Regions from separate parts of the Acidovorax radicis genome, predicted to be linked through region 1. Evidence: riboswitches for the same ligand, from Rfam matches in the RefSeq annotation. Region 1 holds a riboswitch; the other holds the start of a gene.
What was found. A riboswitch is a leader RNA that binds a small molecule or an ion and turns the genes downstream of it on or off. The one in region 1 is predicted to bind thiamine pyrophosphate.

Region 1 (7,524 bases):
ATCTGGCCGATGTTGTCGCTCTGCTCGGCCGACGAGGCGGTGATCTCCGCAATGATGTCGGAGACCCGGCGCACGCTGCTCACGATCTCGGTCATGGTCTGTCCGGCCTGGCTGACGAGGCGCGAACCGTCTTCGACCCGCTCCACCGAGGAGCCGATCAGGTTCTTGATCTCCTTGGCGGCCTCGGCGCTGCGCTGCGCCAGGTTGCGCACCTCGCTGGCCACCACGGCAAAACCCCGGCCCTGCTCACCGGCGCGCGCGGCCTCCACGGCGGCGTTGAGCGCCAGGATGTTGGTCTGGAACGCGATGGAGTCGATCACACCCGTGATGTCGGCGATCTTGCGCGAGCTGGTCGTGATCTGGTCCATGGTGGTGACCACCTGCGACACCACGGCACCGCCGCGCGCTGCCACTTCGGCAGCCGACGAGGCGAAATCGCTGGCCTGGCGCGAAGATTGCGCACTTTGCTGCACGGTACTGGTGAGCATCTCCATCGACGAAGCGGTCTCTTCGAGGTTGGCGGCGGTCTGCTCGGTTCGATGGCTCAGGTCGTGGTTGCCGCTGGCGATTTCACCGCTGGCCGTGGCAATGTTGCCCGCCGCGTCCTGCACCTGGCGCACCAGGCCACGCAAGGCATCCTGCATGCGGCCCATGGCCGACACCAGTTGGCCCACTTCGTCCTGGTTCATGGCTGCCACATCGCGCGACAGGTCGCCGCTGGCAATGCGTTCGGCCAGCTCCTGGGCCTGCCCCAGCGACTTGGTGATGGAGCGCACGCTAAAGAAGGTGAGTGGAATCAGCACGGCCAACCCCAGCACCAGGCCAATACCGATCAGCGCCGACATGGTGGACGTGCGCGACTCGACGCCTGCGCGGGCCTCGTCCATCTGCGCGCGGGCCGTAGTGGCAAGGCTGGAGAACAGCTTGTCGGTAGCCTCCATGTGGACCTTGAGCCGGTCGGCATAGGCGCCGCCTCCCGCACCGTCGAGCTGTGCGCGCTCAATCTGCTCGAAGATGGGAGAAATGCCGGTTTCGTACTGCTTGATCTCGGCCAGCGACTTGTCGATGGAGTCGACAAAGGCGGCATCGCCCGACTGCACCTGGCGCACATCGGCCAGGCTCTTGCGCAGGGAGGCCAGGGTCTTGGCCCAGGTTTCGCGCAGTGCGGACACCTCGACCGAGTTGTTGAAGTTGATGATGATGTCTTTTTCGGTCCGGCGCAGGTCACCCAGGGTGGTGCGCAGCTCGGACATGTCGGTCAGGGTCTGCACGCGTTCTGAAAACAGCACCTGCAGGGTGCCCCGCGTTCGGTCCAGGGCCACATAACCCATGGCACCGATGACGACCAGAAGGATCAGGGAAAAGACGGTTCCGAAGTAAAGACGCGTGCGGATGGAGAAGCGGCCCAGAGCGTTCATGGCTCTTCCTTACATTTTTTAACAGACAGTTCAGCATAGCAAATTTGGTGCCACACACACCCCCAACCTTCTGGGCCAGGGGTGGGCGGGACTATATGCCGGGCAGGGCCGTCCACCCCACAGGGTAAGCACGGCCCCGGGGGCCTGTTTCAGGGAATCCTCGGGGCCAGTAGCTGCACTTATTGCACCACGCTCACACCGGCTTGAGCGGGATGTACAACTCGCCCCCGTTCTTCTGGAATTCCACGGCCTTGGTCTGCATGCCCTGCGCCAACGCATCGGCCTCGGCCACACCCTTTTGCTTTGCGAAGTCGCGCACTTCCTGGGTGATCTTCATGGAGCAGAACTTGGGGCCGCACATGGAGCAGAAATGCGCCACCTTGGCCGAGTCTTTGGGCAGGGTTTCGTCGTGGTATTCCTTGGCCGTCTCGGGGTCCAGGCCCAGGTTGAACTGGTCCTGCCAGCGGAAGTCGAAACGTGCCTGGCTCAGCGCATCGTCGCGCGAGCGGGCGCCGGGATGGCCCTTGGCCACATCGGCTGCATGCGCGGCGATCTTGTAGGCAATGATCCCTTGCTTGACGTCGTCGCGATCAGGCAGGCCCAGATGCTCCTTGGGCGTCACGTAGCACAGCATGGCCGTGCCCATCCAACCGATCATGGCGGCGCCAATGGCGCTGGCAATGTGGTCGTAGCCCGGTGCGATGTCGATGGTGAGCGGGCCCAGGGTGTAGAACGGTGCCTCATGGCAGGTCTTGAGCTGCTCGGTCATGTTGGCCTGGATCATGTGCATGGGCACGTGGCCTGGGCCTTCGATCATGGTCTGCACGTCGTGCTTCCAGGCCACCTGGGTCAGCTCGCCCAACGTGTGCAGCTCGGCGAACTGGGCTTCGTCGTTGGCGTCCGATGCACAACCGGGGCGCAGGCCGTCGCCCAGGCTGAACGACACGTCGTACGCCTTCATGATGTCGCAGATGTCCTCGAAGTGCTCGTACAAAAAGCTCTCGCGGTGGTGGGCCATGCACCACTTGGCCATGATGGAGCCGCCGCGCGAGACGATGCCCGTGCGGCGGTTAGCCGTGAGGTGGATGTAGGCCAGGCGCACGCCGGCGTGGATGGTGAAGTAGTCCACACCCTGCTCGGCCTGCTCCACCAGCGTGTCGCGGAAGATTTCCCAGGTCAGGTCTTCAGCCACGCCGCCCACTTTTTCGAGCGCCTGGTAGATCGGCACGGTGCCAATCGGCACGGGCGAGTTGCGCACGATCCAGTCGCGCGTGGTGTGGATGTTCTTGCCAGTGGACAGGTCCATCACGTTGTCGGCACCCCAGCGGATCGCCCACACCAGCTTTTCCACTTCTTCTTCAATGCTGGACGTGACGGCCGAGTTGCCGATGTTGGCGTTGATCTTGACCAGGAAATTGCGGCCAATCGCCATCGGCTCCACCTCGGGGTGGTTGATGTTGGCGGGGATGATGGCGCGCCCCCGGGCCACCTCGTCGCGCACGAATTCGGGCGTGATGATGCGCGGGATGCTCGCGCCCATGGGGTTGCCCATCAGGCGCTTTTCACGGCCGGCGTCGGCCATGTACTGCTCCATCCACACGCGCTTGCCGTTTTCGCGGATGGCCACGTATTCCATCTCGGGGGTGATGATGCCTTTGCGTGCGTAGTGCATCTGCGTGACGTTGGCACCCACTCCATTCGTCCTTTTGGCGCGCAGCGGCTTGCGCTGCAGGGCGGCAGCTTCGGCACGCAGCTGGGCGAGGCGCGTGGCGTCTTCGCTCTTTTGGCCATCGTCCAGCGCCACGGGCGCGCGGCCTTCGTAATGCTCCACATCGCCACGGCCGGTGATCCAGCCGCCGCGCACGCTGGCCAGGCCCTGGCGCACATCGATCACGGCATTCGGGTCGGTGTAGGGGCCGGAGGTGTCGTACACGCTGACCTGCTCGCCATTGGTCAGCGCGATGTCGCGCACGGGCACGCGCAGGTCGGTGTGCAGACGGCCGGGGATATAGGCTTTGCGGGATGCGGGGAAGGGCTCGCGCGTGCGTGCCAGCAGCTCGGCAAACTTCTCGGTGCTGGCCAGTTTGGCGTGGGGATCGGGGGCATTCATGGGCAGGTCTCCTGGTTCCGGTGGCGGTGGGGTCTGCTCCGGAATGGACCTGTGCGCCCCTCGGGTGGCTGCGCATGGCAGCACCTGAGGCATGGCGTGCCCACAAGGACTGCGGGCACGGGGACAAGGAGGTCGGCTCTTCTTCCGCCGGTATGAACCGGATCAAGTTCGTCGGGTTCGCAAGGCCTGCCGAATTTCTTCAGCCACCTCGCATCTCAGCGCTTACGCACACCCCGGAGCAGGCGCGAGTATAGGCCAGAGCTCGAAAAGATTGGCCCCCGAGCCCATGCGCCAGTGCCTAACCCAGCCGTCCAACAAGAACGACGGCAAAGAAACACACACCCGCGATCAGGGGCCACTTGAGGACGATAAACCCCAGGCGTTTGTAGCGCGCCTGCCCCGTGCCCGCATAGAAAGCAAACAACACAGCGGCCGTGAGCAACAGCAGCATGGCCAGCCAGCGAACTATCAGCATGGTGAAAACCTACCCAGCGCCCCGATCACCAGGCGCGCACCGGCTGCGAGAAACCGCTTGGCGCCTGGCGGTCGTCCTCGAACGTGACCACCTCCCAGGCGTCGCGCTGGGCCAGCAACTCCCGCAAGAGCAGGTTGTTCATGGCGTGGCCTGACCGAAACGCGCTATAGGCAGCCAGCAGGGGTTTGCCGATCAGGTAAAGGTCGCCCATGGCATCCAGAATCTTGTGTTTGACGAACTCATCGTCATAACGCAAACCATCGCTGTTGAGCACCTTGTAGTCATCCATCACGATGGCGTTGTCGAGCCCGCCGCCCAGCGCCAAACCGTGTGAGCGCATCATCTCCACATCGCGTGTGAAACCAAAGGTGCGTGCCCGGGCAATGTCGCGGCTGTAGTTGCCTTTGCCCAGATCAAACTCCACGCGTTGCCCCGTCGAGTCCACGGCGGGGTGGTCAAAATCAATTTCAAAGCTGAGTTTGTAGCCATGGTAGGGCACCAGCCGCGCCCACTTGACCGCGGCGCCCTCGCCTTCACGCACCTCCACGGGCCGCGTGACGCGAATGAAACGCTTCGGTGCGTTCTGCAGTTCCACCCCCGCACTTTGCAGCAGGAATACGAACGACGCGGACGACCCATCGAGGATCGGCACCTCTTCGGCCGTGATGTCCACATAGAGGTTGTCGATGCCAAGGCCCGCGCAGGCAGACATCAGGTGCTCGACCGTATGCACCTTGGCGCTGCCCACCGAGATGGTGGATGCCAGCCGGGTGTCCGTCACCGCCTCGGCGCGGATGGGGATGTCCACCGGCTCGGGCAGATCAACCCGGCGGAACACGATGCCCGTGTCCGGCTGTGCAGGCCTCAAGGTCAGTTCGACCCGCTGGCCGCTGTGCAACCCGACGCCTACGGCGCGGGTCAGTGTCTTGAGAGTGCGTTGCTGGAGCATGTGCTTATTTTAGTTTCTGCGGCCATACAACGCACGGGACAGCGCTGTCAGCACATGGTTAGCGGCTACACGGGGCCGCCAGCCAAAAAAACAGGCGCAATATCGCGTTTTCACGTACAGCCGGCCCACCCCTCTTCAACGCACAATCGAAACGTGCAGGCTTGTATCTCATGCACTGCATGGCGCCCCGCACCGCTGCGTCGCGACCACAGAACTCACACAACCCACAGACTACAAACCGGCTCCCTGTCTCCGGAAACCCGATGAGCAAACTCAGCTTCAAAATGAAAATCATGCTCATGATCGGCGCGGCGCTTGCAGCGCTGCTGATCATGTCCGTTGCGTCACTGGTCCAGGAGCGGCGGCTGATCACCGACTCGCGCAAGGACATGCTGACCACCGCTGTGCAATCTGCGCGCAGCATCGTGGCAGCCTATCAGGCCAAGGCGGCCAGCGGCGCAATGCCACAGGAAGAAGCGCAAAAAGCCGCCAAAGACGCCCTACGTATGGCACGGTATGGCGGCGCCGACGGCAAAACCGAGTATTTCTACATCTGGACCACCGAAGGGGTTGGCGTGATGCACCCCTTCAAGACCGAATGGGACGGGCAGGACATGCTCGGAAAGGTCAAGGATGGCTCCGGGGTAGACATCATCGGAATGCTTGTGAATGGCATGCGCAGCAGCAAAGACGGCACGGCATTTGTGCCCACGATGTTCGCCCGTCCCGGGCAACAGACCGCCGTGCCAAAGTTGCAATACATCATCAAGGTGGATGGCTGGAACTGGATGGTGGGCTCCGGGCTTTACACCGATGACGTGGACATCCTGCTGCGCCAGGCCCTGCTATCGCGCCTGGTGTTGGTGGTGGCGATCTTTCTCGTGGTGGGGGTGATTGGCTGGTTCGTGTCGCGGTCGGTGCTGCGCCAGATCGGTGGCGAGCCGGCAGAAGCCATTGCCGTCATGTCAGAAGTGGCGCAGGGCAACCTGGACACCCCCATTCCCAATGCCCACCCAGGCTCGATGCTCGACGGCCTCGCGCACATGGTGACCTCGCTGCGACGCCTGGTGACCGACGTGCGTTCGGCCACCGACAGCATTGCCACGGCGTCGACCGAAATTGCCCAGGGCAACAACGATCTGGCCCACCGCACCGAAGACACGGCCAGCAATCTGCAGACCACGGCCAGCAGCATGGAGGAGCTGACCAGCACCGTCAAGCAGACGTCGGAATCCGCCCATACCGCCAACCAGATGGCGACATCCGCCGCCGAAGTGGCCGCGCGCGGAGGCCAGGTGGTGGCGCAGGTGGTGTCCACCATGCAAGACATCAACGCCAGTAGCAAGAAGATCAGCGACATCATTGGCGTCATCGACGGCATTGCGTTTCAGACCAACATCCTCGCATTGAACGCAGCCGTGGAAGCCGCACGTGCTGGCGAGCAGGGCCGGGGTTTTGCCGTGGTGGCCAGTGAAGTGCGCAGCCTTGCGGGGCGCAGTGCAGATGCCGCCAAGGAGATCAAGGCGCTGATCGGCGCGTCGGTCGAGAAAGTCGAGTCCGGCACGCAACTGGTGGGCAATGCGGGCGAGACCATGACGGAAATCGTCGCCAGCGTGCAACGGGTGACCGACATCATTGGGGAAATCCGCGCGGCCACATCTGAACAGAGCCAGGGCATTGCACAGGTCAACACGGCCGTGAACCAGCTCGATCAGATGACCCAGCAGAACTCCGCCCTGGTGGAAGAGTCCACCGCCGCTGCCGACAGCTTGCGCGAACAGGCGGTCAAGCTGACCCAGGTGGTGGCACTGTTCCGCGTCAATGGCAATGCCAGTGCAAACACCAGAGCCACCACGCCAGCGCCCGCCGCCGCGCACCGGCCGTCGCCCAGCCCGGCACCGAGACCGGCTGCGGCCCCGGCGGTTCGCGCAGCAGGGCCACGGCCAGCCTTGGGCAAGCCGACGGCATCGGGCAAGGCGCCCGCTGCGCGGCCAGCACCCACGGCCCGGGCCCCGGTAGCGGCTTTGCCCAGCGCGGCAAACAGCAACAAAAAATCCACGCCCGACAACAACGACGATTGGGAATCGTTCTAGGCCTGAAAGAGCACCGGTGGCGTCGTGGGGAGGCACATCGGGGCCTCCCCGTGTGCCAATCACCGCCAATATCAAGGCCAAGGCGAATACCGCAGCCCTATAAAAGAAGCCCTGCCAGCGGACACTGGCAGGGCTTCTTCTTTTGCCGCCTGATTCACCCCATGGTGATTCGGGCGGCCCGGTGCTTACCGATCAGTCGGCCTGTTTGCGCAGGAACGCGGGGATTTCCAGATCGTCCATGCCGCCAGACGACAGCGCGTCCACGCGGGCTGCTGCCTGGGTGCGGTTGGTGCGCCAGACGCTGGGCACCGACATGCTGCCGTAGTCTGCCTGGCCCGTGCTGGCGTGCCCTCCTTGCAGGCCCCCCACCGCGCCCATTGCGCCCACGCCAGCAACAGGCATCTGGTAGGCGATGTTGTCGGTGCCTGTGCGCAGACCGCCTTGCACCACCGAGATGGGCTGGCGGCGCGCGTTCTGAC
Region 2 (7,524 bases), 2.1 Mb from region 1:
GCATCTGCTGAGCGGCGGCTTCTTCGGGATTCGTTGCGTTGACGAGGGCTCTCACCACGGCGATGGAGCCGACACCTGTGGCCAGCACCGGCGCGAACTGCTCGGGTCCAATCCCGCCAATCGCGACTTGTGGGTAGTGGCGCAGCAGGCGCGCATACACCCCCAGCCTGCCAACACCTTGTGGCGCGGTGGCCATGCGTTTGAGGGTGGTAGGGAACACCGCCCCCATGGCAATGTAGCTTGGCCCGACGGCGTCTGCGCGCACCATTTCTGCATATCCATGGGTACTCACCCCGAGCCGGATACCAGAGGCGCGAAGGGTTTGCAGCTCTTGGGCGCTCAAGGCATCCAGATCTTCTTGCCCCAAGTGGACGCCATACGCCCCGGCGTCGATGGCTACCCGCCAGTGGTCGTTGATGAACAACAATGCCCCTGTGCCTTGCACGGCGCGAACGGCGGCCTGCACTTCATGTTGAATGGTTGCCGCGTCGTCGAATTTGAAGCGCAACTGCACGGTGGGCACGCCAGTGCGGGCCATGCGGGCAACCCACTGCGCGTCGGGCAAAACGGCATACAGGCCGAGCTGATGCGGGCATGCGGCGAACTGCTGCGCCCTGGGCTGGGGCTGCAGGCCAAAATCAACGGGGTTGTCAGGCCATGCATCGGCCTGAAATGTGCCTGTGCGCAGGCTCTGCGCCAGCCATGCCTGCGCAAGGCATTCGGCATCGTGGGCGATAAACCCGAGGGCGCTGCAGGCGCTGAGGGCTGCGAGGTAGGCGGGTTCGCTGCGGGTTGGCTCTGGCGTCGGTTCGGGTGAAAACCCAGCAAAAGTGGCTGCGTGGTGCTCAAGAATGGCTTGCGCCATCGCTGCGGTATCACGCATGGGCGTGGTGCCAGAACGGCGTGCCCAGCACGGGGGTGCTTGGCTGCGCTGAATCCTGTGCGGTCATGGCGCCAGCGCGGTAGGCAGTGCGCCCAGCGCTCACCGCATCGGCAAATGCGCCCGCCATGGCGACAGGGTCCTGCGCTAGCGCCACGGCGGTGTTGAGCAGCACGCCGTCATAACCCCATTCCATCACCTGGCACGCATGAGAAGGCAGGCCCAGCCCTGCGTCCACCAGCATCGGAACGTTCAGGCGCTCTCGCAGAGTCTGCAATGCATAGGGGTTGACAGGGCCACGGCCCGTGCCAATGGGGGCTGCCCATGGCATCACCGCCTGGCAACCGACATCGACGAGGCGCTGGCAGAGCACCAGGTCTTCCGTGCAGTAGGGCAGCACCTGAAATCCCTCCTTGATCAGGTGTTCGGCCACGCCCACCAGGTTCAGCGTGTCGGGCTGCAGGGTGTAGTCGTCCCCAATCAGCTCCAGCTTGATCCATGGGGTGTTGAACACTTCGCGTGCCATCTGCGCGGTAGTGATGGCCTCCTGAGCGCTATAGCAGCCGGCGGTGTTGGGCAACACCGGTACGTCGAGCTTGCGCAAAAGCTCCCAGAAGCTGCTGCCGCTTTCGGCAGGATTGCTGCCTTGTCTGCGCAAGGATGCTGTGACCATGGCCGGGCGCGCGCGCTGCACGGCGGCCTCCAGGAAGGCAGGCGATGGGTATCGCGAAGTGCCCAGCAACAGGCGGCTGGAGAAGGTCTGGCCGTAAAGGACCAGAGCGTCGGATGTAGGGTTGTGTGTCATGGCAAAGGGGTCAGCCCCCGGTCACAGGGGAGATGATTTCGACGTGGTCGCCCGGCTGGAGGACGTGGGCTGCGTAGCGTGTGTTGGGCACGAAATGGGTGTTGACGGCCACGGCAAAGGGCGGTCGCGCGGCAAGGGCGGCCACGGCGTCGGCCACCGTGGCGTTGTCGGGCAGTTCGTGGGGAATCTGATTGATCGAAATATTCATGCCAAAGCGTGGAGAGCGGCGCCGGCCGGGGCCACGGCAGTGGGCTCCAGGTCCAGCGCAAGATCAAAGCGTTGCGAAAGCCCCGATTGTCCCGTGTTCAGCACTTCCAGCGCCACATCCAGCAAGGCCGGGGCAATCATGAAGCCGTGGCGGTACAGGCCGTTGATTTCGAGCACGCCCTCGCGCAGCTGCCGGATGGCCGGGAGGTTGTCGGGCAGCGTGGGGCGGCATTGCGTGGCCAGCTCCAGGATGCGGCCTTCTGCAAGACCGGGGTGAACGGCATACGCGGCGCTGAGCAGTTCCAGGGTGGAGCGCACGCTGGCCGGAGACATGTCATCGGATTCAATCTCGGTGGCGCCAATGACGAACAGGTGGTCTTCCTTGGGGGCTATGTAGATGGGGTAGCGTGGGTGCACCAGCCGCGTGGGGCGCTGCAGCGTGACGTCGGGGGCGTGTATGCGCACCACCTCGCCGCGCACACCGCGCAGTGCGGGCCAGTGGCCCTTGGCGCCCAGGCCACGGCAATCGAGAACCCAGTCCGGCTGGCCGGGCATGCCCGGCGTGAACGCCTCGGGAGTCTGTGGTGTGTGCCAGTGCGCGCGGACCGATAGCCGGTCCATTTCCACCGCCAGAGCCGCCAGCAGCTGGCGGTTGTCGAGCTGGCCTTCACCGGGCAGGTACAGGCCGTGGGCAAAGCGGCTCGCCAGCGTGGGCTCTGCCTGCGCGAGTGCGGCGCCATCGAGCTTTTGCAGGGGGGGCAGCTCGGGCACGATGGTTTGATTGGTTTCCAGCTGGCGCGTGAGCCGCTGCGCCTCGGCGGCGTCTTGGCGGTGCCACACGATCAGAGTGCCCGCCTGCTGAAAGAACACCGGCTCAGCCAACGCCGCCAGCATCTGGGGCCAGCGGGTGAGCCCGTGGTGTCCCATGCGCACGACGCCTGGCTCGGTGATCGCCGACTCTGCCAAAGGGGCCAGCATGGCTGCAGCCACCCGGGCGGCTGAGGCTTCTGCGGCGGGGCTGCCAGCGTCATAAATATCGATGCGGTGCCCCTGGCGGGCCAGTTCGACCGCGAGTAATCGACCCATCAGGCCGGCGCCCAAAATGACAATGGAAGAGGGGGGAAGTGGCATATGGCTGGCGTTGTGTCCGTGTGCTGAAAGGCAACAGTGGACAAAACGGGGCTATGCCGTTGGTGGAAACTCCCCACGCCAGCATGACCTGGATCGGGTAGCGGGGCCGTCGTGCACAACGCGGTGCAAGACACGTTGAGCAGGCCCCAGGGTATTTCTCAGTCGCACACCATAAAGGCGGGACACCCCTGTTTCGTCCGGAAAAACAAATTACAGCACATCCCTTACAAGCGTCTGTTGACCTGGCGCATAGGCCATAATTTTTGCATGACTTCTTCCACTCCCATTGTCAGCTCTGAGCACCAGCCACTCCTTCGCTACGCACGTGTCTTGTCCATCGCGGGGTCTGACAGCGGCGGTGGTGCCGGCATCCAGGCCGACCTGAAGACTTTCAGCGCTCTCGGTTGTTATGGCATGACGGCCATCACCGCCCTCACCGCGCAGAACACGCAGGGCGTGCGTGCCATCCACGGCGTGCCGCCCGACATGCTGCGCGCGCAGATCGACGCCGTGGTGGAAGACATCGGCGTGGATGCCGTGAAAATCGGCATGCTGCATGCACCCGAGGTGGTTGCCGTGGTGGTCGATGCCATTCGGCGGTATCACTTGCCGCATGTGGTGCTTGACCCGGTGATGGTGGCCACCAGCGGTGACCGGCTCATGGCCCAAGAAACCGTGCAGGTGCTGGTGCGCGACCTGTTCCCGCTGGCCACCGTGGTCACGCCCAATCTGGACGAAGCGGCGTTGCTGCTGGGCCGCCCCATCCCCGGTATCAGTGCGCTGGACGACGCTGCCCGCGCTTTGCTCACGCTCGGTGCGCAGGCCGTGCTGCTCAAAGGCGGGCACTTGCCGGGTGATGAGGTGGTGGACGTGCTCGCGCTGTCCGATGGCACGCTTCGACACCTGCGCTCGCCACGTATTGCCACGCACAACGGCCATGGCACAGGTTGCACGCTGTCGTCGGCCATTGCCGCGCAGCTGGCCCTGGGCCACGCGCTGCCCGAGGCGGTGGAGCGCGCGCGCACCTACATCCTGGGGGCTATCCAGGCAGGCGCCGCCGTACACACCGGCAAGGGCCACGGCCCGCTCAATCACGGTTATGCGCCAGTGGCACAGGTGGTGTTGTAGGTTTTTAAGTGTTTTCTGGCTCTGGCGCTTATCCATCAAGCGCAAGTAGCTATCAAAAAAGAAGCAATCAGAAAAGAAGCAACCAAAGCCCGTCAGACCCCGCGTGGCCGTGTACCCCAGGCCAGCACAAAGCTCAGTGCCAGTGTCGGCAGTGCTGACCCCAGCGCCGGGGCCACCGTGGGCAGCAGGTGGTAGAACGCGATGCCCGCCAGCCAGATGGCGATGGGTGCGGCATGCGCTTTGCCTGCGCGTTGCAGCATGGCCGCCGCGTCGGCGCCGAAGGCCAGGCGCCCCAGAATCACACCAAAAAGTGGCACGAACACGGAGCTGAGCATCAGCAGGAAGGGCTCCAGGCTGTGCATCGGCAGCACCAGCGCCATCAGCGTGCAGAGCACCGCCACGCCCAGGCCCCATTGGCGCACGCTCCAGCGTGGCAGCAGGCTGTGGGCCGACACCGCGCCCGAGTACGTGTCGCCATAGGCGTTGTCTACCTCGTCGATCAGAATCAGCGACAGCGCAATCAGCCCGCCCTGCGCCAGCAGCAGCGCGGTCACCAAATCCTCGCTGGGCAGCGTCAGCGCCACCAGCACGCCCAATGCATAACACCACACGTTGGCCAGCGCATAACCGGCCCAGGTGCCACGCAGCGCGGCACTGCCGTTTTTGCCGTGGCGCGCGTAGTCGGCCACCAACGGGAGCCACGAAATCGGCATGGCAATCACCAGGTCCAGCGCCGGCATCACACCCATGCCGCCTTCGCCGCGCCGCTGCCACAACTGCTCCAGCCCCTGCGCGTGGGCCAATCCGAGGAATTGCCAGCTCAGCCACAGCAGCGACAACACCACCAGCGGCAGTGCGACACGGGCAATGATGCGCCGCACCAGCTGCACCATAGAGCCGCTGATCAGCAGCGTGATCACGCCTCCCCACAGCAGCGTGGCCAGTGTTGGCCAATAGGCGGCCGCCATGGCGCCCGACTGGCGCCCGATGGACACTGTGGCATCGCGCATCACCACCAGCTCGAAAGTACCCCAGCCAATTAGCTGCACGATGTTCAGCACGATGGGCAACCGCGCGAACGCGCGGCCATACACCGCATGCATCAAGCCGGCGCTGGCCAGTCCACTCTCGCAGCCTATTTTTGCCACCCAACCCAGCAATCCCGCCCCTATTACCGAACCCGCCACAATGGACAACACCGCTTCCTGAGTACCCAGCGCTGGTATCAGATAGGCACCCACCTGCATCACCAGCAGGCCCACGCCCAGACTGAACCACAACGAGGCATGGTCGTGCCAGCGAAAAACGCGCTGCGCGGTGGAAACCGGTGTCAGCGCCTCATTGGCGGATGCGTTGTCGTGTGTGCTCAATGTGGACTCCTTGGCTCCTGTGGCGCAAGAAAGACCCGTGCCCCGCGCTGCGTGTGGCGTGGCGTTTCAGACGGGCTTCCCTGCGCGAGGATGATCTCAATCAGGTTCAAAGGGACTCTCTCAGCCCGCCTGCCAACGTCGGCAGTGGACACCCCTAGCGAATGCACCAGGCTTGCAGTGGTGCGGGGCGGATTTTAGTGCAGTGTTCCGCTGCCCTTGGCGCTTTGCCGTGTGGATTGCTCTCGACAATTCTGTTGGCCTGATCGCGAATCTGCCCCGAGGCCGTAGTAAAAAATCCATGCTGCGCCGAAGTAGACAAATGGATAGGCAGCCAGATACGCGAACAGTGCAATGTATGCCGAGCCTTGATCAGCGGACAAAAAGAGGGCGCGCAAAAACAGCGTGGCCAGTGCGATGGTGTAGACCAACAGCACCAGATATGCGCCTGCCGTTGCGCTCAGCAAGACCATGCGTTGCGTGCCAGGAAGCCGCAACTCACCGGACCAAAGCTTGCGGGGAATCTGGTAGAGGCGATAGATCGCAAGACCAAAAACCAGCGGGAAGATGAGTGTGGGCAGCACAAACATTGAAGCCTCTCTGGGGGGCAAACCAAGACACGGCAAACCTTTGACGCCGTGCGGCTGCGGCAAACCCCGTCTGTCAGCTCTGTGCCGCAGCAACCCCCAACAACCCCTGCAGCTTCGCACTGCTTGTCGTGTACTCCAACGGCAGCTTGTGTCCCGCCAGCCACTCGGCGGCGCCGAAGGCGGCCAGCGTGGCTTCGTGGAAGCCGCTGAGGATGAGCTTGCGTTTGCCCGGGTAGGTGACGATATCGCCCACGGCATAGATGCCGGGCACGCTGGTGGCGAAGGTGGCGGGGTCCACCACGAGTTGTTTGCGCTCCATGGCCAGGCCCCAATCTGCAAGGGGACCGAGTCGGGGCGAGAGGCCGAGCACGGCAACCAGTACATCAAGCGCCAGGGCGCGCTGGGCGCCTTCTGCATCGACCACCCTCAACGCATTGAGGTGGTCATGGGTGGTGTCGATGCCGGTGATCTGAACCGCTTCGACAACGATGCGCCCGGTGTCGCGCTGGTGCTGCAGGCGTTGTAGCAAGGCGTCTGGCGCCTGAAACACGTCGCGGCGGTGCAAGAGCGTGATGCGTGTTGCAGGGCTGCGTTCGGCCAGGTCGAGGGCACAGGCCACGGCGCTTTCGTCACCACCATGCACAACGACATGGCGGCCTGCGGTGTCGAACCCTGTGGGCAGCGATTGGTAGAAAACCTGCGTGCCGACAAACACTTCAATGCCTTCGGTCTTGAGCGTGCGCGGCACAAAGGCGCCGACACCTGCGGCAACGAAAACAGCGCGGGCCAGCAGCATTGCGCCGGTATCTGTTTGCACCAGCACGCGCCCATCGGGCTGGGGTGCGAGGGATGAGACCATCGAGCCCAAATGCCAGTGCGGCGCAAAAGGGGCGATCTGCTTGAGCAGCAACGCCACCAGCTCGCGCCCGGTGCACACGGGCACGCCCGGAATGTCGTAGATGGGTTTGTCGCCATACAGTTCGACGCATTGGCCGCCCGCATGGGGCAGCGCGTCGATCAGATGGGCCTTGAGGCCTTGCAGGCCGAGCTGGAACACCTGGAACAGACCCACGGGGCCTGCGCCGATGACGACGGCATCTGTTTCTTCCATCATGTCTGACGATTCAAGCCAGGGCCGTGGGGCCTGCCGTCTGGCCGTAAACCGGCGCACCGCTAGCCACTGCCATCACGGGGCCCGCCTTGCCAGGCCGCCGGTGGCATGTCCCCCAGGAGGAAGGCGCGCAGCGGCTCAGGGCAGGCGTCACTTGGCCAGGTCGCTGATCTTGCCGGGCTTGCCGTTCCACTCGTCTGCGTCGGGCAGAGCGGCCTTGCGTTTGGTGATGCTCTTCCAGCCATCGGCAAAGGCGAGGTCGGCGTTGAGCTTGATGAACGCGACCTGGTCTGCAGGCAGGTCTT

Region 2: it holds a riboswitch for thiamine pyrophosphate, as region 1 does, so the genes downstream of both, KI609_RS13815 (purine-cytosine permease family protein) here and thiC (phosphomethylpyrimidine synthase ThiC) in region 1, are expected to answer to the same signal.

What each region holds. Positions count from the first base shown of each region.
Region 1 covers NZ_CP075184.1:883,561-891,084, reverse strand. Annotated here, with positions in the region: gene KI609_RS03975 (methyl-accepting chemotaxis protein) at 1-1,418, opposite strand, end outside; gene thiC (phosphomethylpyrimidine synthase ThiC) at 1,612-3,528, opposite strand; TPP riboswitch at 3,651-3,774, opposite strand; gene KI609_RS03965 (hypothetical protein) at 3,827-4,003, opposite strand; gene lpxC (UDP-3-O-acyl-N-acetylglucosamine deacetylase) at 4,029-4,952, opposite strand; gene KI609_RS03955 (methyl-accepting chemotaxis protein) at 5,216-7,045, shown strand; gene ftsZ (cell division protein FtsZ) at 7,238-7,524, opposite strand, start outside.
Region 2 covers NZ_CP075184.1:3,027,500-3,035,023, reverse strand. Annotated here, with positions in the region: gene KI609_RS13840 (thiamine phosphate synthase) at 1-883, opposite strand, end outside; gene KI609_RS13835 (thiazole synthase) at 876-1,685, opposite strand; gene thiS (sulfur carrier protein ThiS) at 1,696-1,893, opposite strand; gene KI609_RS13825 (FAD-dependent oxidoreductase) at 1,890-3,023, opposite strand; gene thiD (bifunctional hydroxymethylpyrimidine kinase/phosphomethylpyrimidine kinase) at 3,291-4,151, shown strand; gene KI609_RS13815 (purine-cytosine permease family protein) at 4,244-5,521, opposite strand; TPP riboswitch at 5,582-5,687, opposite strand; gene KI609_RS13810 (hypothetical protein) at 5,716-6,108, opposite strand; gene KI609_RS13805 (NAD(P)/FAD-dependent oxidoreductase) at 6,182-7,219, opposite strand; gene fdxA (ferredoxin FdxA) at 7,370-7,524, opposite strand, start outside.